3 regions of the Halomonas sp. IOP_14 genome follow, and region 3 is predicted to be linked to each of the others. Evidence: predicted binding sites of a transcription regulator. Region 3 holds the regulator's gene; each other region holds the start of a gene.
The links. The regulator FNR, encoded in region 3, switches genes on or off when oxygen is low (the NO sensors DNR and NnrR bind a similar motif). The targets are predictions, from matches to a motif close to TTGATNTANATCAA.
Positions count from the first base shown of each region.

Region 1: the regulator FNR is predicted to act here: its motif matches at 4,068-4,081, upstream of hemN (oxygen-independent coproporphyrinogen III oxidase).
Region 2: the regulator FNR is predicted to act here: its motif matches at 6,673-6,686, upstream of dsrO (sulfate reduction electron transfer complex DsrMKJOP subunit DsrO).

Region 1 covers NZ_JAINWD010000023.1:32,494-43,028, forward strand. Annotated here, with positions in the region: gene nrdD (anaerobic ribonucleoside-triphosphate reductase) at 1-124, opposite strand, end outside; gene K7H09_RS15770 (ribonucleoside triphosphate reductase) at 169-1,920, opposite strand; gene K7H09_RS15775 (U32 family peptidase) at 2,057-3,004, opposite strand; gene ubiU (ubiquinone anaerobic biosynthesis protein UbiU) at 3,014-4,009, opposite strand; gene hemN (oxygen-independent coproporphyrinogen III oxidase) at 4,279-5,664, shown strand; gene K7H09_RS15790 (nitrate reductase subunit alpha) at 5,839-9,621, shown strand; gene narH (nitrate reductase subunit beta) at 9,618-10,535, shown strand, end outside.
Region 2 covers NZ_JAINWD010000041.1:43,245-53,779, reverse strand. Annotated here, with positions in the region: gene K7H09_RS20150 (SulP family inorganic anion transporter) at 1-1,628, shown strand, start outside; gene K7H09_RS20145 (dihydrolipoyl dehydrogenase) at 1,604-3,070, shown strand; gene K7H09_RS20140 (LysE family translocator) at 3,176-3,787, opposite strand; gene K7H09_RS20135 (Lrp/AsnC family transcriptional regulator) at 3,930-4,415, shown strand; gene K7H09_RS20130 (rhodanese-like domain-containing protein) at 5,110-5,700, shown strand; gene K7H09_RS20125 (hypothetical protein) at 5,660-6,262, shown strand; gene K7H09_RS20120 (YgaP family membrane protein) at 6,292-6,480, shown strand; gene dsrO (sulfate reduction electron transfer complex DsrMKJOP subunit DsrO) at 6,772-7,548, shown strand; gene nrfD (NrfD/PsrC family molybdoenzyme membrane anchor subunit) at 7,532-8,761, shown strand; gene K7H09_RS20105 (molybdopterin dinucleotide binding domain-containing protein) at 8,754-10,535, shown strand, end outside.
Region 3 covers NZ_JAINWD010000053.1:12,031-22,565, reverse strand. Annotated here, with positions in the region: gene ccoS (cbb3-type cytochrome oxidase assembly protein CcoS) at 1-224, shown strand, start outside; gene K7H09_RS22285 (sulfite exporter TauE/SafE family protein) at 221-913, shown strand; gene hemN (oxygen-independent coproporphyrinogen III oxidase) at 992-2,425, shown strand; gene fnr (fumarate/nitrate reduction transcriptional regulator Fnr) at 2,510-3,256, shown strand; gene ttcA (tRNA 2-thiocytidine(32) synthetase TtcA) at 3,249-4,169, opposite strand; gene K7H09_RS22265 (DNA polymerase III subunit epsilon) at 4,432-5,085, opposite strand; gene K7H09_RS22260 (DUF294 nucleotidyltransferase-like domain-containing protein) at 5,091-6,938, opposite strand; gene K7H09_RS22255 (DUF4212 domain-containing protein) at 7,648-7,908, shown strand; gene K7H09_RS22250 (sodium:solute symporter family protein) at 7,915-9,696, shown strand; gene K7H09_RS22245 (hypothetical protein) at 9,832-10,341, shown strand; gene K7H09_RS22240 (hybrid sensor histidine kinase/response regulator) at 10,448-10,535, shown strand, end outside.

The sequences.
Region 1 (10,535 bases), on a different contig from region 3:
GGTGTTCGGCACGTTTGCCGATATTGAACTGACTTACCGGGCGGTGGTAGCCCATGACGCGGGTCCAGACTTCGCAGCGCTGGCGCTGCTCAGTGGGCAAGCTAGCATATTGAGAGGTTTGCATTAGCGTGTTCCTTAAACGAGTTGAGAAAAAGTGAGGCAAATGCCTCAAGCCGTGGCGGCGTCGATTGCGCTCGCCGTTTTTGCCCAAAGTGCTTCGTCGCACTTGGGGCAGAACTCATGTTCACCCGACAGGTAGCCATGCACCGGGCAGATCGAAAAGGTGGGGGTGACTGTGAGGTAGGGTAAGCGAAAGTGAGAGAGCGCCGTTTTAACCAGCTTACGACAGGCGGAGGCCGAGGTAATCCGTTCGCGCATATAGAGATGCAATACCGTGCCACCGGTATAGCGAGTCTGTAAGGGGTCTTGATGGCTCAGTGCCTCAAAGGGATCATCGGTATGACCCACCGGCAATTGACTGGAATTGGTGTAGTAGGGCGCCTCGGGTGTACCGGCTTGAAGAATGTCAGGAAAGCGAGTTAGATCCTCCCGGGCAAAGCGGTGAGTGGTGCCCTCTGCCGGGGTGGCTTCAAGGTTATACATGTGGCCTGTCTGTTCTTGAAATTCGCGCATCCGCTCCCGAACGTGGTCAAGAAGATCCAGTGCCAGCTGTAGCCCTTGGGCGTCGGCGATATCGCAGCGATCCCCAGTAAAGTTGCGCACCATTTCGTTGAGCCCATTCACACCCAGAGTAGAGAAATGATTGCGTAACGTGCCCAGGTAGCGGTGGGTAAAGGGGTAGAGCCCCTGATCCATTAGTTGCTGAATGCGCTCGCGCTTGAGTTCGAGGCTATCGCGCCCGAGCGACAGAAGGCGATCCAGCTCGCTGAACAGCCCGGCCCGGTCGCCGGCAAAGCGGTAACCTAACCGGGCACAGTTGATCGTCACTACTCCCAACGATCCGGTTTGCTCCGCACTGCCGAACAGACCGTTGCCGCGTTTGAGCAGTTCACTCAAATCAAGCTGCAGGCGGCAGCACATGGAACGCACCATGTGGGGTTCCAGATCCGAATTGAGAAAGTTTTGAAAGTAGGGCAGTCCGTACTTGGCGGTCAGTGCGAAGAGCCGCTCGGCGTTGTCGCTTTCCCAGTCGAAATCATGGGTGATGTTATAAGTGGGTATCGGGAAGGTGAACACACGCCCGTGGCGATCCCCGGCCTCCATGACTTCCAAATAGGCCCGGTTGATCAAGTCCATTTCAACCTGCAGTTCGCCGTAACTGAATGGCTGCTCCTCTTCGCCGATAACCGGTACCTGATGGCGCAAGTCGCCGGGGCAGACCCAGTCGAAGGTTAGGTTGGTGAAGGGCGTCTGGCTACCCCAGCGCGAAGGTACATTTAGGTTGTAGATGAATTCCTGAAGCGCCTGCTTAACCTGCGCGTAGGTTAGGCCGTCCTTGCGCACGTAGGGTGCCAGATAGGTATCGAAAGAGCTGAAGGCTTGTGCCCCGGCCCACTCGTTCTGCAAGGTGCCAAGAAAATTAACCATTTGCCCCAGGGCACTTGAAAGGTGGCGGGGCGGGTGGCTTTCGGCTCGTCCCGGTACCCCATTAAATCCCTCTAGAAGCAAAGTACGCAGCGACCAGCCGGCGCAATAGCCGCACAACATATCCAGGTCGTGAATATGCAAATCACCTTCCCTATGAGCTTCCCCCACGGCGTGGGGGTAAATCTCATCGAGCCAGTAGTTGGCTATCAACTTGCCCGAGACGTTGAGGATTAAACCGCCCAATGAATAGCCCTGGTTGGCATTGGCGTGAACACGCCAGTCGGCGCGTTGGAGGTACTCATTGACCGTCGAGGCGACGTCAATATGATACTTTGCTACCTGAACGCTTGTGGAGCTTTTCACCCAATTCACCTATATATGCTAGATTTAATAAAAATAAATACTATATGTGGTGTTAAAGGGTAAGCGTTCAGGATTTTGCAATAAATGACCCAGGTCAAAAATGGTGGGAAAAATAGTAAGGCGTGGTGGCGCCTAGGCTATTGTTTTAGCCGGTCATCGTGCGGGTGTTATCCATACCGGGTCGGCCGTACCAGTAACCGTCGCAGATTTCAGCATCCACCAGCGTCAAAGGATCGGGCGTAGGTAACCTGCCGTGGCGGGCCTGGTCGAAAGCCTTGACCACCTCGGCCATGCCTTCCGCCCGTGGGCTGAGACGTGCCACTGATACCCCCATATCCGCCATGACCGTAAGTTCATGGCGTAGATCCTGACAGGCGCTGGAAAGGGTTTGAATACCGTTCAGGGTGAAAACATCGCGAGACTCTTGTGAACGCAGCACTAGGCCTTCGGGGTATTTTTGACAGACAAACTTGCAGCGATCCTTAGGTGTTTGATGGCGCCGGGCGGTAAAACAGCGTGACGACCAAGCCAAAGGGAGATGACCGTAGGCGAATACTTCGCATGGGTGGGAAATGCCTTCCTGGTGGCAATCGTGAATAAGCTTGGCTAAGTCTTGCTGTGACATTTCCACCGGCGCTTGCCAACGCCGCATGCCGGCACGGGCCATAACGCCCAGTGTCGCCGGGTTGTAGAGGTTGAGCGCAGCACCGGCGATGAACGGCAGTCCGGCACTGGAGAGTCGTTGCAGGGCGCTTTGGTCATTGGCCTCGACGATAAAATCACCGTTGTCACACAGCTTGCGCAAGTCACGCAGGTCGGCTTCGGACTCGATCAAGGTCTGGCTGGCGAGTACTACCTGCTTGCCCGCCTGGGTGAGCTCGCGCCCAATGCCTAGCCAGTCGTCCAGTTTCATATCGCGACGCCGCGAGCAGACAGTTTCGCCCAGGGTAATAATCTCTACCGGCCAGTCGGCCGCCTCGCGGTAGAAGTCGGTGTAGCGTTGCCGAGTCCAGTAAAAAAGCACCGGCCCGAGGGAGAGTTGAAGAGGGCTGGTTGATAAGGTCGGTGATAGGGGAGGTGTAGTGTTCGGCATAGTAGGCTCCTATTTCCAGCGGCGCTCGTAGGCGCCTAGGGTAGTGATGGCACCTTCGGAAAGCTCGGCAAGGCCAGCCATCCAGGCGGGTTCTGGATCAAAGCGCTCAGGCTGAGCCTCTAGGCGGTTGAGCGCCTGACGCCAGATCCCGGCCACTTTAGAGACATAGGCAGGGCTGCGCTGACGACCTTCAATTTTGACCGCGCTGATACCCAGGTCGCGTAGCTCCGACAATAGCTCCAGGGTATTGAGGCTGGTAGGTTCCTCAATGGCATGATAAGTCTCACCCGTTACCTCAAAGCGCCCCTTGCATAGGGTGGGGTAGCCCGCGCGCTCGCCTTCGGCGTAGCGATCGATCAGGACATTGTTAAGGCGCGACTCTAAGCCTTGAGGCGTTTCTTCCCAGCGGACATGAGCCGCTGGCGAGCAGACGCCCCGGGTATTGGGCGATTCGCCGGTCAGATAGGAGGAGAGATAGCAGCGTCCTTCGGCCATGATGCACAGGCTGCCGAAAGCGAACACCTCAAGTTCTACCGGTGTTTGCTTGGCCAGGTCGCATACCTGCGTGATTGACAGCACCCGTGGCAGTACGGCGCGCTTGATGCCGAAATGCTGGTGGTAAAAGCGTAGCGCTTCATGGCTGGTCGCCGAACCCTGTACTGAAAGGTGCCGCGAGATCTCGGGGTGATGGCGAGTAGCGTAGTCGAGCAGTCCCATATCGGCGAGAATCAGCGCATCCACGCCCAGTTCGGCGGCCTGGTCTACGGCCCGAGTCCAGTGTTGCCAGCCATCGGGCTGGGGATAGGTATTAATGGCGCAAAAAACGCGTTTGCCATGTCGGTGGGCGTAATCGATCCCCTCGCGGGCACGTTTGTCGGTAAAGTTTAGCCCGGCGAATTGCCGTGCGTTGGTGATGTTCTGGAAACCGAAATAGACAGCGTCGGCACCTTCATCTACGGCGCGCTTGAGGGCGGGCAGGTTGCCAGCGGGACATACAAGCTCCATAGCGAGACTCCTTGCGGGAAAAGTCCGAGCATTTTAGTCACCTATTTTTTGTCGGCTTTTGACACAGGTCATATCGGGGTGGCTTTCAAAAGAGGATAACGCTGCAGAGTAGGCAAGCTGGATGCAGGCAGTTTTTAAAACGTATATTGTATGAATATTAACCAATGCTTGCTGCACCCACTTCAAGAGATCTTTTTCAGAGACCTTTTTCAGATAACTCTTCTAGAGCCCCTTTTCAGAGACCTATTCCTCAGAGACCTATTCCAATCATGCAAGATGAACTGCTCTTCAACCGCCCCCTGGTAGAGAAATATGACCGCCCAGGCCCGCGGTACACTTCTTATCCCACTGCGCCCCAGTTTCATGCCGCGTTTGCCGAGGATGATTACCGTAGCGCCGCCGAGCGCAGTAATCGGGCCGCAGAACCCAAGCCACTTTCGGTCTATGTGCATATCCCGTTCTGCAAAAGCCTGTGCTACTACTGCGCCTGCAACAAAATCATCACCCACAACACCGAACGAGCCGCCGAATACCTCCAGTGGTTAACACAGGAAACACGTGTTCAGGGCGCGCTGTTCGATACCACTCGGCGAATGACCCAATTACACCTGGGCGGCGGCACCCCAACCTACTTAAGCAACACCCAGCTAAGCGAACTGATGGCGGCGCTGGACGAAGCCTTTCACTTCGCCGCACCTGAAGAGCGTGAATTCTCGCTGGAGGTAGACCCTCGCACCGTGACACCCGAACAGGTGTACGAGCTCTACGCGCTGGGCTTCAATCGGTTGAGCTTCGGTGTGCAGGATTTCGATCACGACGTGCAGCAAGCGGTCAATCGCGTCCAGAGCGAAGAGCAGGTGGTATCCCTGGTCGAGGCTGCCCGCGAGGCGGGGTTTGAATCGGTCAGCGTTGACCTGATCTACGGTTTACCGCTGCAGACGGTGGCGAGTTTCGATACGACGCTAACCAAGATTATTGACCTGCAACCGGATCGCATTGCCGCTTATAGCTACGCCCATTTGCCCGAACTGTTTAAAGCTCAGCGGCTAATTCGCCCCGAAGACATGCCGCCACCCGAGCGCAAGCTGGAGCTGCTGGAGCTTACGATTAACCGCCTGACGGCCGCAGGGTATGTCTACATCGGCATGGATCACTTCGCCCTTCCGAATGACGAGCTGAGCCTGGCTCGTGAGAATGGCACTCTGCAGCGCAATTTTCAGGGTTACTCTACCCACGCCGACTGCGACATGATTGGGCTGGGCATAACCTCGATTGGCAAGGTGGGCGATACCTATAGCCAAAACGTCAAGGAAACTGCCCAGTATCAGCATCGCTTGGATGAAGGGCGTTTACCGGTCTTCCGTGGCTATCGCCTTAGCGATGACGACCGCCTGCGCCGCGATGTCATTAATACTCTGATGTGTCACGGCCGACTTGAATTTGCCGCTATCGAAGCCCGGCACAATATCGATTTTCGCAGCTACTTCGCGAGTGCCTTGGCGAGCCTCGAAGAGATGGCGGACGACGGACTAATTGCTTTGCGCGACCATGAAATCGAGGTGCTGCCGTCGGGGCGATTGATGATCCGCAACCTGGCCATGGCGTTCGACGCCTACCTGAAACCAACGGAAAACCGTTATTCGCGCACGGTGTAATTTCTACAGCGCCAACCGTCTATTCCTTTACGTTGGCCGCTCTATCACCTTGGGGGTAGATAGGGTGTATATGGAGGTAATCACGCAGTAATTCGCTTGTCGATCACGCAGAATCCACTCCATGGAACCCGCACTGTCGGGTATGCAAATTTCCGAGGAGCCTGGAGATCGACCATGAGTCACTTCATAGATCGGCTGAATTTTTTCCGCAAGTCCCGCGAGCCTTTTGCCAACGAACACGGTGAGCTACGCAGCGAATCCCGCCAGTGGGAAGATAGTTATCGTGCCCGCTGGCAACACGACAAGGTAGTGCGTAGCACCCACGGGGTGAACTGCACCGGCTCCTGTAGCTGGAAGATCTACGTCAAAAACGGTTTAGTTACCTGGGAAACCCAGCAGACTGACTACCCCCGTACCCGTCCCGACCTGCCTAACCATGAGCCGCGTGGCTGCCCACGCGGTGCCAGCTACTCCTGGTATCTGTACAGCGCTAACCGCCTCAAGTACCCGTTGATCCGCAAGCCGCTGCTGGCGCTATGGCGCGAAGCGCTCAAGGCTAACCCAGACCCGGTCGACGCCTGGGCGTCTATTGTCGAAGACCCCGCCAAGACCAAACAGTACAAGCGTGCTCGCGGCATGGGCGGCTTCGTTCGCGGAAACTGGGACGAGCTCAACGAGCTGGTGGCGGCCTCTAACGTTTACACCGCCAAGCAGTATGGCCCCGACCGTATTCTTGGCTTCTCGCCGATTCCTGCCATGTCGATGGTCAGCTACGCCGCGGGTAGCCGCTACCTCTCGCTGATTGGCGGCGTCTGCATGAGCTTCTACGACTGGTATTGCGACTTGCCCCCAGCCTCACCGATGACCTGGGGCGAGCAGACCGACGTACCTGAGTCCGCTGACTGGTACAACTCCGGCTACATCATCGCCTGGGGCTCCAACGTGCCCCAGACGCGTACCCCGGATGCCCACTTCTTTACCGAAGTACGTTACAAGGGCACCAAGACGGTTTCGATCACTCCGGATTATGCCGAAGTCTCCAAACTCACCGACGAATGGCTGTCCGCCAAACAGGGCACCGATGCCGCCCTGGCGATGGCCATGGGCCATGTCATCCTCAAAGAGTTCCACCTCGATAACCCCAGTGCTTACTTCACTGACTATGTACGCCGCTATACCGACATGCCGTTCCTGGTGGAACTGGAAGTGCGTGAAGATGGCAGCTTCGCACCGGGCCGCCAACTGCGTGCGAGTGATTTTGATGCTGCCCTGGGCCAGGAAAACAATCCCGAGTGGAAAACCGTTGCCTGGGACGAAACCCGTGACCAGCTGGTGGTACCACGGGGTTCCATCGGTTTTCGCTGGGGCGAAACCGGCGACGAAGTGGGCAAGTGGAACCTGGAATCGCTGGACGCCGCAGGCGCTGAAATCAAGCCGTTACTCAGCTTGGTCAACCACTACGATAGCGTCGCGCGCGTGGCGTTCCCTTACTTCGGTGGCATCGAGCACGAGCACTTTGAGCACGTAAAAGGGGCCGGTGTTGGTGCTGCTGACGACCTGCTGTTCCACAATTTGCCCGCCAAACGCTTGAAGAGAGCCGATGGCAGCGAAATGCTGGCGGTCACCGTTTTTGATCTGATGTGTGCCAACTACGGTATCGACCGTGGCTTTGTCGGCGACGGCGAAGATGATGGCGCGACCTCGTTTGATCAGATTTGCCCCTATACCCCCGCGTGGCAGGAGAAAATCACCGGTGTCCCTGCAGAGCAGTGCACCCGCATTGCCCGTGAATTTGCCGACAACGCCCATAAAACCAACGGCCGTAGCATGATCATCGTTGGTGCCGGTATGAACCACTGGTACCACATGGATATGAACTACCGCGGCCTGATTAACATGCTGGTCATGTGTGGTTGTATCGGTCAGAACGGTGGCGGCTGGGCCCACTACGTTGGTCAGGAAAAACTGCGTCCGCAGACTGGCTGGACGCCTTTGGCCTTTGGCCTCGACTGGCAGCGCCCGCCGCGCCATATGAACTCTACTTCCTTCTTCTATAGTCACTCCTCCCAGTGGCGCTACGAGAAGCTCGAGATTAAAGAAATTCTTTCGCCGTTGGCCAAGGCCGAGGATTACCCCGGTAGCCTGATTGACTTTAACGTGCGTGCTGAGCGCATGGGCTGGCTGCCGTCAGCACCTCAACTGGACACTAACCCGCTACGCCTAGCGAAAAAAGCCGAAGCCGCGGGTATGTCCACTGCCGACTATGCCGTTCAGCAGCTCAAGAGCGGTGAACTGCGCTTTGCCGCGGAAGACCCGGATGCACCAGAGAACTTCCCGCGTAATATGTTCATCTGGCGCTCCAACCTGCTGGGTAGTTCCGGTAAGGGCCATGAGTACATGCTCAAGTACCTGCTGGGTACTCGCCACGGTATTCAGGGTAAAGATCTGGGCGACTTCGGCGGCCAGAAGCCCGAAGAAGTGGTATGGCGTGACGAGGCGCCGGAAGGCAAGCTCGACCTGCTGGTGACGCTGGATTTCCGCATGTCCACCACCTGCCTCTACTCGGATATCGTGCTGCCGACGGCGACCTGGTATGAGAAGGACGACCTTAACACTTCTGATATGCACCCCTTTATTCACCCCTTGACTGCCGCCACCGACCCGGCCTGGGAATCGCGCAGCGACTGGGATATTTACAAGGGTATTGCCAAAGCGTTTTCCAAGGTGTGTGTAGGCCACCTGGGAGAAGAGACCGACCTGGTCACGCTGCCGATGCAGCACGACTCGCCAGGAGAGTTGGCCCAGCCGGCGGTGATGGATTGGAAGAAGGGCGAATGCGCGCCGATTCCCGGCAAGACCATGCCATCGCTGATTGAGGTCAAGCGCAACTATCCCGAAACCTATGAGCGCTTCACTTCTGTTGGGCCGCTGCTGGAAAGCATTGGTAACGGCGGCAAGGGTATCGCTTGGAATACCGATGCTGAAGTCGAGCTGCTGGGCAAACTCAACCATCGCAAGCTGGATGGCCCGCATAAAGGGCGTCCGTTGATCGACAGCGCTATCGATGCCGCCGAGATGATTCTGACCCTGGCACCAGAAACCAACGGCGCCGTGGCAGTAAAAGCGTGGGATGCACTCTCCAAAATTACCGGGCGTGACCATACCCACCTGGCAAGGCCCAAACATGACGAAAAAATCCGCTTCCGCGATGTCGTCGCCCAGCCGCGCAAGATTATCTCCAGCCCGACCTGGTCTGGCCTCGAGGATGAGCATGTCTCCTATAACGCCGGTTACACCAACGTTCACGAGCTGATTCCCTGGCGCACCGTGAGTGGTCGTCAGCAGTTCTATCAGGATCATGCCTGGATGCGCGCTTTCGGTGAAAGCCTGCTGGTCTATCGTCCGCCCATCGATACCAAGGCGGCCAAAGGCTTCCAGCTTCCCGCCGACAACGGCTTCAAGAGCAAGGCGCTGAACTTTCTCACGCCGCACCAGAAGTGGGGCATCCACTCCACTTACTCGGACAACCTGCTGATGTTGACGCTTAACCGAGGCGGCCCGGTGGTGTGGCTCTCCGAGGCGGACGCGGCTGAGATCGATATCGAGGACAACGACTGGATCGAGGTCTACAACGCCAACGGCTCGATTGCCGCGCGGGCAGTGGTCAGCCAGCGGGTCAAGGCGGGCATGGTGATGATGTACCACGCCCAGGAGCGCAACGTGAACGTCCCTGGCTCTGAGGTCACCGGTACGCGGGGCGGTATTCACAACTCGGTCACCCGTGTCTGCCCCAAGCCAACCCATATGATCGGCGGCTACGCGCAGCTCTCTTACAGTTTTAATTACTACGGCACCGTCGGCTCAAATCGCGATGAGTTCGTGTTAGTGCGCAAGATGAAACACGTTGACTGGCTGGATGGTGAAGGCAATGACAGCGTTCAGGAGGCCGTGAAATGAAAATTCGTTCCCAGGTAGGCATGGTTCTCAATCTTGATAAGTGTATTGGTTGCCACACCTGTTCGGTGACCTGCAAAAATGTCTGGACCAGTCGCGAAGGTATGGAGTACGCCTGGTTCAACAATGTCGAGACCAAGCCCGGTATCGGCTATCCCAAAGAGTGGGAAAACCAGGCCAAGTGGAAGGGCGGCTGGATGCGCCGTAACGATGGTCGGATTGAACCGCGTATTGGTGGCAAATGGCGGGTGCTGGCGAACATTTTCGCCAACCCCGACCTGCCCGAGATGGATGACTACTATGAGCCGTTCACTTTCGACTACCAACACCTGCATACCGCCAAGATCGGTGAGCACCAGCCGGTGGCGCGTCCGCGCTCGCTGATTTCCGGTCAGCGTATGAAAAAGATCGAATGGGGCCCGAACTGGGAAGAGATTCTTGGCACCGAGTTCGCCAAGCGGCGCAAAGACGCCAACTTCGACAAGGTGCAGGCAGATATTTACGGCCAGTTCGAAAACACCTTCATGATGTATCTGCCGCGCCTGTGCGAGCACTGCTTGAACCCAACCTGTGTAGCGGCTTGCCCCAGTGGTGCGATCTACAAGCGGGAAGAGGACGGTATCGTTCTAATCGACCAGGACAAGTGCCGTGGCTGGCGTATGTGTATCTCCGGCTGTCCCTACAAGAAGATCTACTACAACTGGAAAAGCGGTAAGTCCGAGAAGTGTATCTTCTGCTACCCGCGTATCGAGGCCGGTCAGCCGACCATCTGCTCCGAGACCTGTGTGGGCCGCATTCGCTATCTCGGCGTGCTGCTGTATGACGCTGATCGGATCGAGGAAGTGGCAAGCTCCCCTGACGAGCGTGATCTCTACCACCGCCAGTGCGAGATTTTCCTAGATCCCAACGATCCGGAA
Region 2 (10,535 bases), on a different contig from region 3:
TGGGCCTCTATGCCAGCATGCTGCCACTGGTTCTGTATACCATTTTTGGTACCAGCGCTAGCTTAGCGGTGGGGCCTGTCGCCGTAGCGGCGCTAATGACCGCTTCGGCGCTGAGTAATTTTGCTTCCCCTGGCAGCCCGGAATACATTGGGGCAGCGTTGGTGTTGGCGGCGCTTTCAGGTCTGATATTGATCGCCATGGGTGTGCTGCGGCTGGGTTTTTTAGTTAATTTCTTGAGCCATCCGGTAATTTCGGGATTTATAACGGCTTCGGGCATACTGATTGCGATTAGCCAGCTTAGACATATACTCGGCGTAGAAGCATCTGGCCATAACGTCATTGACCTTATAGGGGCGCTACTGAGCCAGTGGCAGCAGGTCAATATAACGACACTGCTGATCGGACTAGGAGTGTGGAGCTTTCTGCTAATGTGCCGCAAGCGGTTAAATACGTGGCTGACGGCTATCGGCGTTTCTGCCAGCATTGCCGGGCTCATCGTGAAAGCCGCTCCGATCTCGGCGGTGATTGTCACCACATTTCTGGCCTGGGGGCTAAACCTAGAGCAGCGTGGAGTAGCACTAGTTGGTGCGGTACCCAGCGGTCTACCTGCCCTTGCACTGCCCAACCTGGATCAATCGCTGTGGCTTAGCCTATTACCCGCAGCACTGCTGATTAGCCTGGTGGGCTTTGTGGAATCGGTATCGGTGGCGCAAACACTGGCTGCCAAGCGCCGCCAGCGTATAGATCCTAATCAAGAGTTAATGGCACTAGGCATGGCTAATCTGGGCGCTGGTATCAGCGGCGGCTCGCCGGTGTCTGGCGGTTTTTCCCGCTCGGTAGTCAACTTTGAAGCAGGCGCGGCAACACCGCTGGCCGGAGCATTCACGGCGCTGGGCATTATGCTTTCCACACTACTGCTAACCGACCTACTGGCATTCTTACCCACAGCGACCCTGGCAGCTACCATTATTGTGGCGGTCGGCACGCTGATTGACCTACCGGCGGTGAAACGTACTTGGCAATACTCCCGTAGCGATGGCTTGGCCATGGTGGCCACCCTACTGCTCACTCTGCTGCACAGCGTGGAGCTAGGCATTATAAGCGGCGTAGTGCTCTCGCTTGGGCTGCATCTATACCGTACCAGCCAGCCCCACAGCGCGGTGATTGGCCGCGTGCCGGGCACCGAGCACTTTCGTAACGTCAAGCGCCATCAGGTCGAAACCGATGAGAACGTTGCGATGCTGCGCATCGATGAAAGCCTATACTTCGCCAATGCCCGTTATTTGGAAGACACCGTCATGGCCTTGGCCGCCCGCTCACCCTCGCTTAAGCATATTGTGCTGACTTGCCAAGCAGTTAACGTGATTGATGCGTCTGCGCTCGAAAGCCTAGAGGCGATCAACGCGCGACTAAACGATTCAGGTGCCAAGCTGCACCTAGCGGAAGTAAAAGGGCCAGTGATGGATCGGTTACAACACACTGACTTCTGTCGCGAGCTAACCGGGCAGGTGTTTTTTACGACTTTTGATGCTTGGCAGGCACTGGCCCATCCCGCCGAAGCCAACTCACCACTCTTGCCAACACAACGAGAGGAGACAACGTCATGCAACAGCGACACGCCAAGATAGCCATTATTGGTGCAGGTAGCGCTGGCCTTAGCGCGTGGCACGCTGCACGCAAGCATACCGACGAGGTAGTACTAATAGAAGCAGGAACCTATGGCACGACCTGCGCCCGAGTGGGTTGCATGCCCTCTAAGCTACTCATCGCCGCTGCCAATGCAGCACACAATGCGCGCAAAGCGGAGATGTTTGGTGTCACTGCCAATCAGGTAGTGATCGATGGCGAAGCTGTTATGGCAAGAGTCAAACATGAGCGCGATCGCTTCGTCAGTAATGTACTGAAATCGATGAAAACGATTCCTGAATCCAACCTGCTGAGTGGCCACGCGCGTTTTATTGATCCACATACATTGGTCATAGATGAGCATACCCGGCTTACCGCCGAGGCCATCATCATTGCCACGGGTTCGCGGCCCACATGGCCAAAGCTGCTGGAAGGCGCTGGCGATCGGTTAATCATTAATGATGACGTGTTCAACTGGGAAACGTTGCCTGCATCAGTCGCTGTGATCGGTCCTGGCGTTATTGGCATGGAGCTTGGTCAAGCGCTTAGCCGATTAGGTGTGAGAACTCGTACGTTTGGCGTGGGGGGTGCGATTGGGCCTTTTCAATCTGAAAAACTCCGCCAACTGGCGGACGAGACATTCAATCGCGAGCTGTATCTGGATCCTGATGCCAATCTCGACAAGATTGAACATACCGATAACGCCGTTGCCATTACGTTTTTCGAACGTGACCGGGGGCAAAAACTCACCGAAACATTCGAGTATGTCCTGGCCGCAACAGGGCGTCGGCCCAACGTGGATCAGCTAGCCATCGAGCAGGCCGGACTCAAGCTGAATAAACACGGCGTACCTGAATTTAATCGCTTTACTTTGCAATGCCTAAGTACACAAAACACACCAAGCCATATTTTTATCGCAGGTGATGCAAATCAGTCGGTACCGCTACTGCACGAAGCCATCACAGAAGGCAAAATCGCAGGACGAAATGCCGCTCATTTGGATGATGTGCAAGTGGGTCAGCGTAACGTCCCCCTGGCGATTGTATTTACCGAACCCCAGATGGCAATTGTGGGTGAGAGTCGCGCTACGTTAGACACTCGTTATGGCGGCTGCGGCTGCATAGCTGAAGGCGGAGTTTCCTTTGCTGATCAAGGCCGTGCACTAGTCATGGGGGAACATAAAGGTTATTTCGAGCTATATGCGGAGCACGGCAGCGGACAGTTTTTAGGCGCGGAGCTATTCGGGCCCCAGGTTGAGCACATAGCCCATTTGCTTGCCTGGGCACTGGAGCAAAAGCTAACCGTCAGCCAGATGCTCGCTATGCCCTTTTACCATCCGGTACTTGAAGAGGGTTTAAGGTCAGGGTTGCGCGATTTACAGGCAAATCTCCAACAAGGGCCTGCCATTACTGAGCACTGTATGGAGTGTGGCCCAGGCGATTAAGGAAATGACTAAAATAACTAACCTCCCTCACTAATCAGCCTCATTCATCTTGGCGGCCAAGTCCTGCGTCTGCTTGCGGGGCTTTATTACACTAGGATAGCAATTTTAAGCGGCTAACCGCAGCGCAAAGCCAATAAGCAGCGTTCCAAACACCCATCGCTGAAATATTTGCCGTTTCTGCTGGCTGGCAAACCAGCGTTGCATCTGCGCTCCCAGGCAAGCATATAGCACATCATAGAGCAGCCCCACCCCCACTAGCACCGCCCCCAGTAAAGTGAACTGAAGTGCGACGGCACCTTGCTGGGTATGTATAAATTGGGGCAGTAACACCGAACAAAAAAGCAGCGATTTCGGGTTCAGCAAATTAGTTAGAAGCCCTCGACGCCAAGCTAGATAATAGCTGCCTTTGAGTGATGCTTGGTGATGATTACTATCAGAGCTATGCCGACTACGGATAAGTTGCACACCTACCCAAACCAGGTAAGCTGCGCCCAAGTAACGAACCACATCAAATAGCCACGGGGCGGCGGTAAATAGCGCCGCTAGACCCAACCCTGCTAATGCCACATGCAGCCCTCGGGCTATGCCTAGCCCTAACGCTGTGGCTAGCCCATGACCACGCCCCTGAGAGCTACTGGTATGCAACACAAGCAACATATCGGGACCAGGAATTAGGTAAACAATGGCTAATGCACTAATAAAAAGACCAATTTCCATCGCTGCTTCCTTAAGGTCACAAATAGTGTCTTCGCAAGCGCTATGGTACCTTTAAAGAGATGAGCGTTTTCTTGCCATTTTGACTTTAAAAATGATATTTATTGGTATTTTGTGTCAATTTTTAACAGGAAAATAATCACTCATGCCAATTGGTCAGTTAGACGCTATCGACCGCCGCATTCTTGCATTGCTCCAAGGTGATGCCCGTTTAACGAATGTGGAGCTCGCGGAGAAAGTAAACTTGTCGCCATCTCCCTGTTTACGCCGAGTGCGACGCTTAGAAGCTAGCGGTATTATCCGTGGTTACCATGCTGAGCTTGATCGGCGAGGGGTCGGGCTTGAGCTAACGGTGTTTGTGGGTATCAAGGTTGAACGTCACCATGAAGAGCAGGCTAATGCCTTCCGTGAGGCAGTAGTCAATCTGCCAGAAGTCGTCACTGCGCACTTAGTCTCTGGGGAGTCTGATTTTTTACTGCAGGTGGTGGTACCTAGTTTGGCGGCTTATGAGGCGTTTCTAACGGGGACACTGCTTCGCCTACCTGGGGTGAGTGATATTCGCAGTAACTTTGCTATCCAGCCCGTGAAAGAGTATGGCACCTTACCATTAGCTAACAACAATAAGACCTAGTTGAGAAACTTATTGATAGTGGCGCGCTCGTTTGATGCAATTTAACGCTAAACCCACGAATACCCATATGAAAAAGGTGATTAGCCAAAGCCTGGCTATTCCCCTCACCAGTAGCCGCATAAAGTCAGCCTACAGCGGCGCTTGATTTGGGTACTGTGAGCCAGTAACGCCTTAAGATATCCGAGTTGTCATCTTGTTTTAAGTTTTCTCCTTCTGAATCCACCAAGCCTAACTGTTTTCTCTGGGGTCTAGGCAATGGGGCAATGCTTGTCCTTGTCATTGAGAAAAAAGACTCCCTCATAGTGACGTCATTTTACGACCCCGAAAAATCATGGTTATTCGTCATCTCATGTGGATTTAATAGTAACCGGCACATTTTGTGCTTCACGGTTCAGACAGAAACCACCAAGCCAACTGTCTGTTGTGGGAGCCCGCTTCCAGCGGTGGTCCGACACTTCAGCGAAGGGTACCGAAGGTACCCCGGTGTTGTCAGGCTGGCAGCCTAAACGGTCGCGAGCTAAAGCTACCTCCCACAGGTCAACTGTCAGAAATAATTCCATACCGAATGACGAAGAGCCAAAATCATATGAGCTTGATATGGATCAAGCTGTGGCCATATGCCTCGTGTTTTTAAGCAGAAAGAGGGCTATCCTCAAACGATGATACTTAAGTTATTACGTTAGAGGAAATAGTTATGAAAAGTTCTTTAGTCCCAATGGCTACCGTCATCGGAATCAAGATGGCCTTAGGAGCCACACCCTCTATTGCAGACGAAGTCGAGGCCTACCGGGAAACAACATTAGGTCTCTATGCCACGGCCATTGAGGCTCATAACCTCATGCAAGATAACGATCGTGCTGTACTCATCGACGTACGCGACCCCATTGAGATCAAGTTTACTGGCTTCGCCGAGCCCACCGATATCCATGTGCCCTGGGTGCTAGCCGAGCGCGATAATTTCGATGAAGAAGCGAAGACTTGGCCAATGGTCAAAAATGCTGACTTCGAAGAGCAAGTAAGAGCAAAAATAGACGCTCTAGGCGTAAACAAAGAAGATCCGATCATTGTCATGTGTCGCTCCGGTGCCACCCGCAGCGCTCCCGCTGCCGATGTGATCGCCGAGATGGGATACAGCGAAGTCTATTCCATGACCGACGGTTTCGAGGGTGAAAAGCTCAAGGAGGGTAATTCCCAGGGCGTAAGAGCGCAGGATGGTTGGCGCAACTCGGGCCTTCCATGGAGCTATGACATTAACCCTGATGTGGCATGGCGCCCTGCCCACTAAGATTCAGATAAATGGGCCACTGCTTGATAACCAGCAGGGCCAAGATATTGATCAAACCCAACGAGGTGGCCGCATGACTACAACACATAAGACCAGCAATACGATCTTGGTACTGGCAGCTGCTACTGCTGCTATCGGTTTCTCTAGTTTCTCAATGGCTGACAGCCATGGTAGCAACGGAGCTGAAGATCAGGCCTTAGTTATCCTTACTAGCGATTCACTGCAGACCCAAAGCATGGCCATGATTCTATCCAACGCCATGCAGCAGCAAGGTACCCACCTGCATATACTGCTTTGTGATGCTGCTGGTGATTTGGCCGTCGGGGGATACGCAAGTGCGGAAGCTATCAACACGCCACCGAGCAACCCGGCAGGCCAAGTCAAGCCGGAAGACATGCTTAATATGCTTTTAGAGAGTGGCGCAACGGTGGATGTATGTGCCATTTACCTGCCCAACAGCGAAAACGAAGAAGACGACCTTCTTGAAGGCGTGGGTGTGGCGGCACCTGGCCCCATAGCGGAAATGATGCGCGATCCGTCCATTCCTGTTTACAGTTTTTGAGTACCCAAATTGAAATTAAGGAGTCAATTATGAGTCGCAATGTCGGTGGTATCGATAAAATCTTACGCATCCTGATTGGGATTGCACTGATCGTACTGGCCCTAACAGGCACTATCGGGGTGTGGGGCTGGATCGGCGTATTGCCGCTAGCCACCGGGCTATTTAACTTCTGCCCAGCTTATAGATTAATAGGCTTCAATACCTGCAAAACCAAATAGTGCCTATTAAGCAAACAAGACCATAGAAATAGCGCTTGCCATGTTTATTAGAGCAAGCGCTTTTTTATATATGTGCGCTAAAAATTACCCTTGTCGCCATTCAATTGTTTAATGCTAAATGAAACTCCGCATACAGAACAAACACTTAGCCATTTAACATTAAGGGAGCATTAAGAGATACACCCTAACCAATTGATACGTATCAATTTTTTCCTTTAACAAAAGGCGTAACCTAAGCGTATTCCGACCATTCGCCCATGCGAATGCCGTTTAATTCGCCAAGGAGGCACTATGGACGCAATACGCCGTTCGCTCTTGGGTCAAATGGTACGTTTAAGCGCCGGCGCTGCGCTGATACCGTTTTCAAGCCTTGCCCAAGCTGGCATCAATCAGCAGCCTGCCCGCCATGAAGGCGACCCCACTAAACGCTACGGCATGCTTGTCGATTTACGCCAGTGCATTGGCTGCCAGGCCTGTACGGTGTCGTGTCATATCGAAAACGCTGCACCGCTGGGCCAATTCCGCACCACGGTTTCCCAGTATGAAGTACAGCACCAGGAAAGCGGCGAGCTAGCCACCTTTATGCTGCCACGGCTGTGTAACCACTGTGAAAACCCGCCCTGCGTCCCGGTCTGCCCCGTAGAAGCCACTTACCAGCAGCGGGATGGCATTGTGGTGGTCGATAGTGACCGCTGTGTGGGATGTGCCTATTGCGTTAACGCCTGCCCCTACGATGCTCGCTTTATTAACCAACGCACTCAAACCGCCGACAAGTGCACCTTCTGTGCCCATCGTCTAGAAGCCGGTCTATTGCCCGCTTGCGTTGAGAGCTGCGTAGGTGGTGCCCGCGTGATTGGAGATATGCGCGATCCTCAAAGCCAAATCAGCCGCATGATTCACGAACATCGCGATGCATTGATGGTGCTACAACCCGAAAAACACACCCTTCCTCAGGTGTTCTACCTAGGCATGGATGAGCGCTTCACCACGCGTCCTACGGCAGAACCCGTCGCGCTCGAAGTACTCGATCCCCACGGTCAGGAGATGGGCTATGAATTCCACCATTGAGCTACTGGCACCGCGCTATGACATCGCCTGGTACCCGTGGGCGGTGCAGTACTTTTTTATGATTGCGGTTTCCTACGCCAGCCTGTGGCTAGCCGCCCCAGCACTGGTACTCGGCAAAAAAGCCTGGCTGCCTACCGCGCGTCTGGCGCTAATCGCTTGCGTTAGCACTACGCTGGTCGCGCCCGTTGCGCTACTCGCGGATTTGCACCAGCCGCTGCGGTTCTGGCACTTCTACGCTTACGCCAATAGCCACTCGTGGATGTCGATTGGCAGCGTTGTTCTGCCGCTTTATTTGGTTAGTGTGCTTGGCCTTGCTTGGCTGGCATGGCGACCCGCGCTGCAGGCGCAGCGCAGCACACCAGGACTCAGCGGCATGATAGCTACTTGGCTTTCACTGGGCAGTGGCATTACGCCACGAGCACTGGTCGCCGTGGTAGGTCTGGCTGCGCTGGGGCTTTCCAGCGGCATTATGCTTTACACCGGTGCGGAGCTGGCAATTGTAAAAGCTCGCCCGCTTTGGAACACCGTATGGCTACCGCCTATGCTAGCGACCACCGGGTTTATCGCTGCCTCCGGGCTGGTATTAGTGCTGAACCGGGTTAGTAGGCTTTGCTCGCAAACCGCTATACGACAGATGCTGTATGTGCTGCTAGTGACCTGTGCGCTAGCAGGCTTGATTGCGATTAGCTGGTTTTTGGATGGCGTGAATGCACACGTAGGCTCAGTTGCCGCCGCATTGGAATCCGTGAGCCATAGCGACTCGTGGCGCAATACCGCCCTATGGGGAGGGATTACTGGCTTAGCGCTATTTGCCGCCGTGTTGTTTTTACTGACTCGCCCTACCCTGCGCCAGAAGCACGCGCGCGTTGTCCTAACCTCTAGCCAGCCAGCACTGTTTGCCTGGGCATGGTTGCTAGGCCTCGTAGCCATACACATGGGCTGGATGTTCCGCTGGGTGGTGCTGATGGATGTTCAGCATGTGGCCCGCAACAGCGCAGGCTTTCATCACTACGGCATTCCCGCGGGCTCTTCCGGTATTTTAGGCATTGTTGGCACCTTCGGCCTCTGGCTCGCCGCTATTCTACTGATTGAACTGTTTATTCCCTGGCGGCAGGCCCAACAGGGCGGCCTTATAGCAACGCCCACTCACGCTACCCAAGATGCTTCTACTCATTCTCTCACCGCGAAAAAAGGAGCGTCTAGTCATGCCTAAGTCTACTCAAGATCCGTCACGCCGCCGTTTTCTAAAAGGCGCTGCCGCCGCTGGTGGTGCAGCCACCTTTGCCGTGGGCTATGCCGACCCATTGGCAAAAATGGCTAAGGGCATTACTGGTAGCGCGGGTGAAAAACCCAGACACAATATTCATGGCAACTCGCTGACCCCAGAATACCGAGTCGATTTAGACACTGGCGAACTCACTTTGACCCCCGACCAGCGGGTCGCCTTCACTATTTGCTACGGTTGTACGACCCGATGCGGCGTGAGAGTAAGGGTCGATGACACCCTTGGCGAAGTACTGCGGGTATCAGGCAATCCCTACCACCCGCTGTCCGCCGACGACCATTTACCCATGCGTACACCGGTGGCGGATGCACTGCGCAGTGTTAGCGCCTATGGCGGACAGGGCCAGATAAACCGCTCCACCGCCTGCGCCCGTGGCAATGCCATGATGAGCCAAATTACCAACCCTTTCCGTGTCGACCACTGTTTAAAACGAGTAGGCAAACGTGGCAGCCGTCAATGGCAGAAAATCTCCTTTGAGAAACTCATTGAAGAAATCTGCGAAGGTGGCGACCTGTTTAGCGAAGGCCACGTTGATGGACTGCGCGATATTCGCGATCACGACACACTGATCGACCCTGACAATCCTGAATATGGCCCCAAGGCCAACCAATTAATGGTGATGGAAGCCACTGACTACGGGCGCTCAGATCTACTCAAGCGCTTTACCCTCAATGCCTTTGCTACCCGCAATTATGGTCACCATGGCGCTTACTGCGGGTTGGCTTTCCGCATGGGATCTGGCGCGGTGATGAACAATATCGTCACCAACGCCCACGTTAAGCCAGATATCCAAAACGCACGTTTCATCATGTATATCGGCTGTGCGCCCAGCCAAGCGGGCAACCCGTTTAAGCGCCAAGGCCGCTTGATTGCCCAAGCCCGTGCAGCCGGTACATTGGATTACGTGGTGGTCGACCCAGCGCTCAATGCTGCCACCTCCCACGCAGCTGACAACAACCGCTGGGTGCCTATTCGTCCTGGGACAGACAGCGCTTTTGCCATGGCAATCATTCAGTGGCTACTTGACAACCAGGGGTATGCTAGCGACTTCCTAGCCCTGCCCGGCAAAGCCGCCGCCGATGCAGCGGGCGAAACCACCCACTCCAACGCCACTCATTTGGTAATTGACACTTATGAACACCCGCGCAGAGGTTATTTTCTTCGCGCCAGCGACCTGGGCCTAGCGGAAGCGGGTAGCGATGCTGACTCGCCGGTGGTAGTGGCCAATGGCGAACTCGCGCTAAGCGAAGAGGTGATGACCGCCGAGCTCTTAGCCGAACGTCCGGTTGAGCTTGCCGATGGCACCACCGTGACCGTCAAAAGCAGTCTGACGTTGCTAAGCGAATCTGCCCACGAGTACGACCTAGATACCTACGCAGAACATTGTGGCATTCCAAAGGCGACGATTATTGAATTGGCCAGCCGCTATGCCAGCCATGGCAGAAAAGCCGCTGTTAACTGTCACGGCGGCATGATGTCGGGTAACGGTTTCTACGCCGCGTTTAGCGTGCAAATGCTGAACCTACTGGCGGGCAACTACAACATGAAGGGTGGCAGCGCCGTGGGCGGCGGCACTTACAGCGGTACCGGCGAGGGCCCACGCTACGATTTAGCCAACTTTCCTGGTAAGCGCGCGCCGCAGGGGGTATTTCTATCCCGCTCGCGCTTCCCCTACGAAAAGTCTTCCGAGTATCAGCGCAAA
Region 3 (10,535 bases):
TCCCGCTTTCCCTGATTTTGCTGGGCCTCGCCGTCTGGGCGTTTTTCTGGGCGGTGAAAAATGATCAGTTCGATGACCTAGAAGGCCCAGCGCACCGCATTCTATTTGATGAGGATGAAAACGATCTTAGCCCTGAGCAGCGCCGCCAGCATCAGCAGGCAAAGCAAAAATCTTCCGAACCATCAGCGGCAGACACACCCGACGACCAAGAGCCTCGGCCATGAATCCAACGGGGCTTGATCTGCCGCCGCTAATGGCGGCGTTTGTGTTTGGCTTGATGGGCGGCGCCCACTGCATTGGTATGTGTGGCGGCATTATGAGCGCGCTCACCTTTGCAGTCCCCCCCAGCATGCGTCATCCGGCGCGCATGGGAGGCCTGCTGCTCAGCTACAACACAGGCCGCATTGTTAGCTATATGAGCGCAGGCGCGCTGGTGGCACTGCTAGGCACGCTGTTTTCCCTTTCTGCTACGGCACGCCTGCTACTCCAGGTATTTGCCGCACTGATGCTGATCTTAATGGCACTGTATATCGCCAACTGGTGGAAAGGGCTGCTCAAAGTGGAGGCCGTTGGCCGGCGACTATGGCGCTTTATCGAACCCGTGGGGCGTCGCTTGATGCCCGTAGTGCATATTCCCCAAGCCTTCGCCCTGGGAGCGCTCTGGGGCTGGCTCCCCTGCGGGTTGGTCTACTCCATGTTGGCCTGGAGCTTAGCGATTGCCGACCCGCTTCAGGGCGCTCTACTCATGGGCGCCTTTGGGCTTGGCACCCTACCTGCGCTGCTTGCCACTGGCCTGGCTGCCCGCCAGCTCAGCCATTTGATACGTCACCCCGCGACCCGCAGCGTGGCAGCGCTGACAATTATCGCTTTTGCACTGTGGCAACTGTGGACGCTTTCGGTACACAACCTCTAATAGCATGACGTGGCTCAACATTTACCTCCTAACCACGGGTTAGGCTAGCGGCATTTCCTAACGTCGGAGCGCCCCTTCATGCCCGTTCATACCCCTGCTGCCTTACCTCTTGCACCCGCTGCTGCCGCAGCCCCTATGCAGCCGGTGTGGGACGAAGCGTTACTGCGTCGCTACGACACCAACGGCCCACGCTACACCTCCTACCCCACGGCGCTGTCGTTTCACGACCAATTTACCCCTGGCGACCTGACCCAGGCATTGGAGCGTAGCAATGCCAGTAAGCGTCCGCTCTCTCTGTACGTTCATGTGCCCTTCTGCCGCAAGATCTGCTTCTACTGCGCGTGTAATAAAATCGCTACCAAAAACACTGCCCTTGCCGAGCCCTATATAGCCCGGCTTGACCGTGAAATGGTGCTGACCGCACGCCACTTGGATACATCACGACCGGTGGAGCAGTTGCATTGGGGCGGCGGCACGCCGACATTTCTCAGTTTGAACCAGATGGGCGACCTGATTGATCGACTGGATGCACGTTTTGGTCTTTCATCGTCTGCTGATCGCGATTACGCAATTGAAATAGATCCTCGCGAAGCGGATGTGTTTACGCTGCGCCATCTCGAATCCCTCGGCTTTAATCGCATCAGCCTGGGCGTGCAGGATTTAAGCCCGCTGGTGCAGAAAGCGATTAACCGTATTCAGCCTCGGGTACTTACCGAAACGCTGATGGAGGAGGCGCATCGCCTGGGCTTTCGCTCGCTCAATCTCGACCTAATTTATGGCTTGCCATTTCAGACTGAAAAGAGCTTTGCCAACACCCTACGCCAGGTGATCGAGCTCAACCCGGCGCGCCTTTCTGTGTTTAATTACGCGCATATGCCCGAGCGTTTTGCCCCGCAGCGGCGCATTAATGTCGATGACTTGCCAGGCGGAGAAGAGAAGCTAGCGATTCTGCGCACCACCATCGAAATGCTCACCGCAGCTGGCTATGTGCATATCGGTATGGATCACTTTGCCCGCCCTGACGATAGCCTGGCTATTGCCCAGCGCGAAGGCTCGCTGCAGCGCAACTTCCAGGGCTACTCCAGCCATGCTCAGTGCGACTTAATCGGGCTTGGCGTATCGGCGATTTCCCGTATTGATGACGTCTATGCGCAGAATCCTAGCGATCTGGCCCGCTACGAAGCGGCGCTGGATCAGGGGCAGCTTGCCACCGTGCGTGGCATACGCTTAAGTGATGACGACCTGATCCGCCGGGATGTGATTGAGCGGCTGATGTGCGATATGGGCATTGATCTGACCGCCGTTAGCCAGCGCTGGAACATTGATGCCCCCCGCTACTTTGCGCCTGCGCTTGAGCGCCTGCAAAGCGCCGAGCAAGATGGCCTGCTGGCACGCAGCGGCGACCAGCTTAACGCAACGCCAATGGGTCGACTGCTGATTCGCCATATAGCAATGGCGTTTGATACCCATCTTTCCGGGCAAACGGGACAACAGTATTCTAAGATTGTTTAATCACCTTATTGCAGGCATGCTAAAGCGACTATAATAAGTAAGGATTTTCTAATTGATAAGCGGGACCCTCTCAAGGAGCAAAGCATGTTGGAACCCATGAGCCGTCGGCGCTCGCTACTCCATGAAGCTCGCTGCCAAACCTGCAGTTTGAGCTCACTGTGCCTGCCACTTGCCCTTGAGCTGGACGACGTGGGGCAGTTTGACGCCATTATTCGTCGTCGCGCGCCGCTGAAAAAAGGCGAACCGCTGTTTCGTCAGGGCGACACCTTTACCAGCGTTTACGCAGTCCGTTCGGGCAGTTTGAAACAGATCACCGCCGAAGGTAACGGCAGCGAGCAGTTGACCAATTTCTACCTGCCCAGTGAATTGGTGGGGTTGGATGGCATTGACGAAGAGCATTACCCCGGTAGCGTTATCGCCCTGGAAACGACCACCGTCTGCGAGATTCCTTTTGACCGCCTGGACTTACTCTCGGAGGAGCTGCCCGAACTGCGTGGCCAGCTTTATCGCAGCATGAGCAAAGAGTTGCGCGATGACCGGCGTATGATGCGGCTACTTTCGCGTAAAACCGCCGATCAGCGGCTGGCAAGTTTTTTGATTACCCTCTCAGATCGTTTTCGTCGCCGGGGCTACTCGCCTTACAGCTTTCGCCTTTCAATGCCCAGGGCTGATATCGGCAACTACCTGGGCTTAGCGGTGGAAACGGTCAGCCGCATACTAAGCCGCTTTCAGCAGCAGAGTGTGGTGGCGGTCTCAGGGCGAGAGGTCAACATTCTCGATATGCCGCGCTTGATTACCCTCGCCGAAGAGGAAGAGCAAACAGTTAGCTGACGTTAAAGGCTTGGATACGCCCCGCCAGTAGCTCTGCTTGCTTGGCCTCAAGGCCTTCAAAATCGAACAGGCTGCGGTCGGCCAACTGGGAAGGGGCAATGTTGGTGACGGCCTTGAACATGCTCTCCAGACGGCCAGGAAACTTTTTGTCCCACTCGGCAAGCATCTCTTTGACCACCTGACGCTGCATATTAGGCTGTGAACCGCACAGGTTGCAGGGAATAATCGGAAACGCCATCAGCCGCGAAAACTCGGCGATATCCGCCTCTTTGCAGTAGGCCAACGGCCGAATAACGATATTCTTCCCATCATCGGATAGCAGCTTTGGCGGCATCGCTTTCAGGTTGCCGCCAAAGAACATATTGAGAAACAGCGTTTCGAGAATATCTTCCCGGTGATGGCCCAGGGCTATCTTATTGGCGCCAATCTCTTCGGCAAAGCCATACAACGAGCCGCGCCGCAGCCGTGAACAAAGCGCGCAGGTGGTTTTACCTTCCGGGGTTTTCTCTTTTACCACCGAGTAAGTATCGCGCTCGACAATGTGGTACTCCACGCCCTGCTTATCCAGATACGCAGGCAATACGTGCTCGGGAAAACCCGGCTGTTTTTGATCCAGATTGACCGCTACCAGCGAAAAATTGACCGGCGCATTGCGCTGCAAATTGCGCAAAATCTCCAGCATCGTGTAGCTGTCCTTTCCACCGGAGAGGCAGACCATTACGCGATCACCTTCATTGATCATTTGGTAATCAATGATCGCATTGCCCACTTCTCGGCGCAGACGCTTTTGCAGCTTGTTAAATTCACGCTTCTGCTTCGCATCAGCCAGCTCAGGCTGGTCGTGCTCAGCGTTAGCTGGGGTGGCTCCAACCGTATCAAGGTGAGCAGGATCAAAGTGATCAAGAGTTTGCATGGTATAAGCACTGCCGAGGGTAGAAGGCGTGAGAGAAAAAAGTAATAACTATTCTAACAACACTCACCGCCTGACCCAACTAATCAGACGTAGCCACACAAGATATCGCAATTGGAAGTGACTATTTTGACCGCTGCACCATACCTCGGTGCGAGGGCAGCTTGGAGCGAGGGTCTTTTGTCATGGATGACAAAAGTAGCGCCCAGGGAGGGGTTCACAGCGCCCTCGCGGAAAGCTGTCCTCGCCACGACGAAAGAGACTACTATGCCACCTGCGCCATAATACGCTGCAGGCGCATATACAGCAGTGCGCTGGCGGTGGCCTCTCCAAGCACACTCTGCATGCCCATGACGGGTACTTGCCAGCATGCCAACGCCTGGGCGAAGCTGCTGGGCGCTTCGACCTCCGGGTGCAAACGGCGCAGTTGGCGCTGATGCAGTTTTGCCACATCGACCTGGGCGTTGGGCAGGGCAAAATTCAGCCGCTTACTGAGTAGTGCATTCAATGCTCCAATGCGCTTCTCTAACTGCCAGCCAACGATGGGCCGATTGCCGATAAATTCTACTAGCGCGCTCAAGTTATCACTGTTTGGTGGCAGTATCTCCCCCGCCTCGCACAGCAAGTGATGACGGCGCAGCGTTGCGCTCGCGGGCTGCTTCGCGCTGCCAAGGGTGATCACAAAAGCGCGGCTGGTATGCACCTGCTGATGGCTCAGCACCACTGCCGCCACGCTGATCACAGGTGATGATTGCGTGGGCGTTGCGGTGCAGGCGAGCGCCACCAGCTCTTCGCCCATATAGGGCTGAAACAGCCAGGCATAGGGGGAGTCTGCACAACGACGCCGGTCACTTTCACGCCTTAACAAGGTGCGCAGCGAGCCGCTAAATAGCGTCACATGTCGATCTAACAGCCGCATTCCGCTCACGAATACTCCAAATGGTAACGGTGGGAAAGCCGCTGCTTAAAGTCTTTGACAATATGCATCGCTTCGCGCAGTAGGTCGCGCTCCAGGGAAGAGAGGTTCTGCACCACGACACGGTTAGCGCGTCTGCTGCTTTGGGCGTTAGTTTCTTTCGCATCCGCAGAAGTTTCCAGCGTACTTAGCTGCTGCTTGAGGCGCAGCTCAGAAAAAAGCGCCAACGCTTCGCCCAGGTCATCGGCAAAACGGCGATCCAACCGGCCGTCAGTAACCAGGGCATCCAAGCGATCAAACGTCGAGGTGGCTTTGATGCGCCGCTCAAGCGCCATGGTGCGGACACCGTGCACGATAGGGAAAATACCGCCTTTCTTGATATCGATACCGTGCTGAGGCTTTTTCAGCGAACCAAACAGCGTCAGCGGCGTCGAAAAGCGCAGCGCCGTGCGGGCAAAATAGGAAAGCAGCAGCTCATCGCCCGAGCAGCGTTCAAACAGCTCATCGCGCACGCTCTCAAGCAAGCTCGGGTTGCCCGCCACGCCATGAGCATCGAGCATAATGGCCAGCTTCATCAGGCTATCGCCATCACGCTCCCTGGCCCACTTGGCAATATTACCTTTCCATTGGGATACCGTGGCCACCCACGCGGGGTTAGACACCATAATGTTGCCGGGGCACGGCGGGTAACCAAGCTGAATCAGGGTATCGGTGAGCGTTTGCATATGGCTGGCAAGATCAGGCCACTGGGTTTCATCGGCAAGAATCAAGCCGTTATCCTGATCCGTTTTTAGAATCTGCTCACCGCGCCCTTCGCTGCCCATCACCATCATGCAGCTCTGCTCGTGATAGCGCTTATCGACAGTGAACTCCCAGGCCTTGCTAATAATACGGCCGTTTAGTGCCGCAAGCAGATCCATCGCAAAGCGCAGCTTAACGCCCTGGGCCATCAGCGCTTTGACCAGCTCCGGGGTGCGCTGACTGGCAGCTGAAAGCGACTCTAAGTTGGTCGCCTGCTCGATCTGCAGGCTCACCACATAGCTGCGGCTTGAGAAGTAGCTAAGCACGTCGGTGAGCTCTACAACGCCTTTCAAGACGTTTTGCTCCATCACTACCACCCGCGCCACTTTATGGCGGGTCATCAGCACCAATACTTCAAATAAGTACTGATCCGGTGCGACGGTCACCAAGTTAAAATGGGCGATCTTATCCACCGATGATGTTACCGCGCTGCCCTTTAGCACTAAGGCGTTGAGCAGATCGGTTTTGGTCACCATGCCGAGGGTGTCGTCCTGGGTCGACACCAGCAGGCTGTCGGCGTGACTTTCGTTGAGCTGTTTTACAGCGCTAGCGATATCGGTCGTCGCTGCCATCAGCAGTGGCGCACGCATGCACTCGCTTACCTTGGCCAGCATAAAGCCTGCCATGGTGACGCCACCTTCGGCGCGCTTTTCGGTCATCAGGCGCGCCTTATGGGTCAGCGATTGGCGAAAAAAACTGCTGAAATCAGGATAGTGGCGACACAGCTGCTGAAACAGTGCTTTAGGCATTAGGTAACACAGGCACTCCTGTTCAGCCTTAAAGCGGTAGCGGCTTTTACCGTTGAGAATACTGATCGCGCCAAACAGGTCCCCTGCCGTGTAGTGACCAATACGCGCGGTAGATGAGGGCAATGTAGGATCGATTTCCGCCACTTCGCCTTTATGGATCAGATAAACGAACTCACCCGCTTGGCCAGTCTCTAAAATGATTTCGTCACGATCAAAATAGGCCAGGTCAATGCCACGACGAATATGGTCACGCCCCTCATCGTCAAGGAGCGTAAACGGCAGTTGGGATAGATCCACATCGACCATGGGGTATAACCTCATTAAACAGGCTGCGACTAACCGGGTTGTGTCTTAAGGCGCGCTAGCAGACATAAGCAAAAATAAATAAACGTCGTGACTCGATACTGGCCCACATAAATTGGCCCACACCAGCGCTTCAAAAAAACTGTTATCGATTATTATATGAAGGTGGCTGTACGGGTATAAAGGATTCACTTCCCAAGTAGCAAGTATAACCTTGTTATACCTTTAGCTATCACGCTAAAGTCGAAGCGACTTTTGATACACGACCAAAGTATCGACACTTACTAACCGTGCTTCCGGCAAAACCCAGGACATGTATTTAAAGTAGCCAATAACTGCTTTTATTTGCTCACTAGACTATCGTCCTATAGCTCTTCAAACGCCTACAAAATTCGCTTAAACAGCCTCTAAAAACTCGTATTTTCAATAACATGCATCTTACAAAAAGCCAATTCGTCGTTTATTGATACCAAAGTCTGGGATTTATTTTTTGACGTTTATTGCCCAGTATTAACAATGAGTCATGCAGGGTAATCGCACGTCACTAACTAACTCGACATTTCATATCGAATAATAAGGTGATGTGCTAACAGAAGCTGACTCACCACTCCTATCGATAGGGTGGCTTTAGACGTGCGATTGCCCTGATGGGTCACACGCTATTCCTCGTGAACTTTCCCAACCTTAAAAATCACAAGTGGAGAGCAACACAATGGCAGATGACAAAACCAACGCTGCTGAATACTGGAAAGCAAACGTCCGCTTAATTTTCGGATGCCTGGCTGTTTGGGCATTTGTTTCTTACGGATGCGCTATCCTTTTTCGCCCGCTGCTCGCCGGTATTCCGGTTGGCGGTACCGATCTTGGCTTCTGGTTTGCACAACAGGGCTCAATCCTAACGTTTATCGTGCTGATCTTCTTCTATGCCTGGAAGATGAACAAGCTCGATCAAAAATTTGGCCTTGGGGAGTAAGCCGGTATGAGCCAGTTTGCAATTAACTTACTGTTCGTCGGCGCCTCTTTTGCCTTGTATATAGGCATTGCGATTTGGGCGCGCGCCGGCTCAACGAAAGACTTCTATGTCGCGGGGGGCGGGGTTCACCCGATCACCAATGGCATGGCCACCGCAGCGGACTGGATGTCAGCTGCATCGTTCATTTCCATGGCGGGCCTGCTAGCCTCAGGCGGCTACGCCAACTCTACTTTCCTGATGGGCTGGACTGGTGGCTACGTTATCCTCGCGATGCTGCTAGCACCTTACCTGCGTAAGTTTGGTAAGTTCACCGTGCCTGACTTTATCGGCGACCGCTTCTACAGCAACACCGCTCGCTTAGTGGCTATCGTCTGCTTGATTGTGGCGTCGGTTACCTACGTTATCGGTCAAATGACCGGTGCGGGCGTAGCGTTCTCTCGCTTCCTTGAAGTCAGCAACACCTGGGGTATTTGGTTAGCCGCACTGATCGTTTTCCTCTACGCCGTATTTGGTGGTATGAAAGGCATTACCTATACCCAGGTAGCCCAGTACATCGTGCTAATCATCGCTTACACCATTCCTGCGGTGTTTATTGCCTTCCAACTAACCGGCAACCCGATTCCGATGTTCGGTATGTTCAGCACGCATACTGAATCCGGCATTCCGCTGCTGGCTAAATTGGATGACGTGGTTAGCGCACTTGGCTTCCGCGACTACACCGCCGATGTGGACAACAAACTCAACATGGTGCTGTTTACCCTGTCGCTGATGGTCGGTACTGCCGGTCTACCCCACGTTATCATTCGCTTCTTCACCGTCCCGAAAGTAGCCGATGCTCGCTGGTCTGCTGGCTGGGCGCTGGTGTTCATTGCCCTGCTTTACCTCACGGCTCCTGCGGTCGGTTCAATGGCACGTCTGAATCTGGCGACCACCGTGTACCCAGAGATGGCGGGGCAGGTTGAAAACTACGAAGAGGCTGCGCAAAACCCGATTCTGTACGAAGAACGCCCTGATTGGGTTCGTACATGGGAAGAAACAGGCCTTATCACCTTCAACGATCTCAACAATGACGGCCGTATCCAAATGTATAATGATGCTGCCGACTACTCTGATCGTGGCTGGGAAGGCAACGAGCTAACCGTCAATAATGACATACTGGTACTCGCCAACCCGGAAATTGCCAATCTTCCCGGCTGGGTTATTGGTTTGATTGCAGCGGGTGGTATCGCCGCAGCACTCTCGACAGCTGCAGGCTTGCTGCTGGCGATCTCGTCGGCGATCAGCCACGACTTGATCAAGACCATGATCAATCCCAAGATCACCGAGAAAGGCGAGATGTTGGCAGCGCGAATCTCCATGGGTGGTGCCATCCTGTTGGCCACTTACCTGGGGCTTAATCCGCCGGGGTTTGCAGCACAAACGGTGGCATTAGCCTTTGGTATCGCCGGTGCATCACTGTTCCCCGCGCTGATGATGGGTATCTTCTCCACGCGGATGAACAGCTCAGGCGCGGTCGCCGGTATGCTGGCGGGCTTGATTTGCACCCTGCTTTACATCTTTACCTACCTGGGCTGGTTCTTCGTGCCGGATACCAATATGCTGGCAAACACGCCGGATAACTGGATCTTTGGCATCTCGCCGCTCTCCTTCGGTGCCGTAGGCGCGATGATCAACTTCGCCGTTGCCTTTGCGGTTTCCAGAGTGACAGCTGCACCGCCGCAGGAAATTCAGGATCTGGTGGAAAGCGTTCGCTATCCGAAAGGTGCTGGCATGGCGATAGACCACTAAGTCATACTCCTTCCTGATGCGTTATCGCCATACGGCGATAACGCTTTGGAATCGACCTCATCATCGGGCTTCCTTAGGGAGGCCCGATGGCTTTTATAGATAGCTTTTATAGACGGCTTTTTGAAAGGATAAATTATGATTTGGCACTTGATCGCCGCCGTTTTTGCAGGCCTTGCGGCCGCCGGGATTGGCCTGATACTGCGCAATTTGAGCGGCAAACGTTTACCCAAATGGATAGTCCCGGTGTGTGGCGGACTGGGTATGCTGGGTTATCAAGTTCAGGTGGAGTACAGCTGGTTTGACCACAAGCAGGCACAACTGCCCGAGACCGCCACGGTCATTTCAACCGAAAGCAGCACGGCGGTATGGCGCCCATGGACTTTTGCCATTCCGATGATCACCAAATTCAGCATGGTGGATAGCGAGAACATCCGTATTACCGAGCAGGATGACACCCGTTTAGCGGAATTTATCCTTTATCAGTTTGAGCGCCATCACACCGATATTTTGATCACCCAGCCCTATCTACTCAACTGCGAGAGCCGTGAGCTAGTGCCCCTGGATAAAGACTCCCGCGACCCTATCCTCGAAGAGATACGCACGCTGCGCGAAACATCACCGCTACTCAACAACGTATGCGCCTAGACAAATAAACAGCCCGTGGTACAAACGGTCGTACACGACCCGTTGTTTCGCCTAGAATGAAGCCTTTTGACTGGCGCACGTTAAACACTCTGGCGGGGAGAAAGGCATGTTTCACGGCGGGCTACTGGTAGCGGTTTCGTTACTCTACATTGCCGTTCTATTTGGTATCGCTTGGTACGGTGATCGCCGCGCGC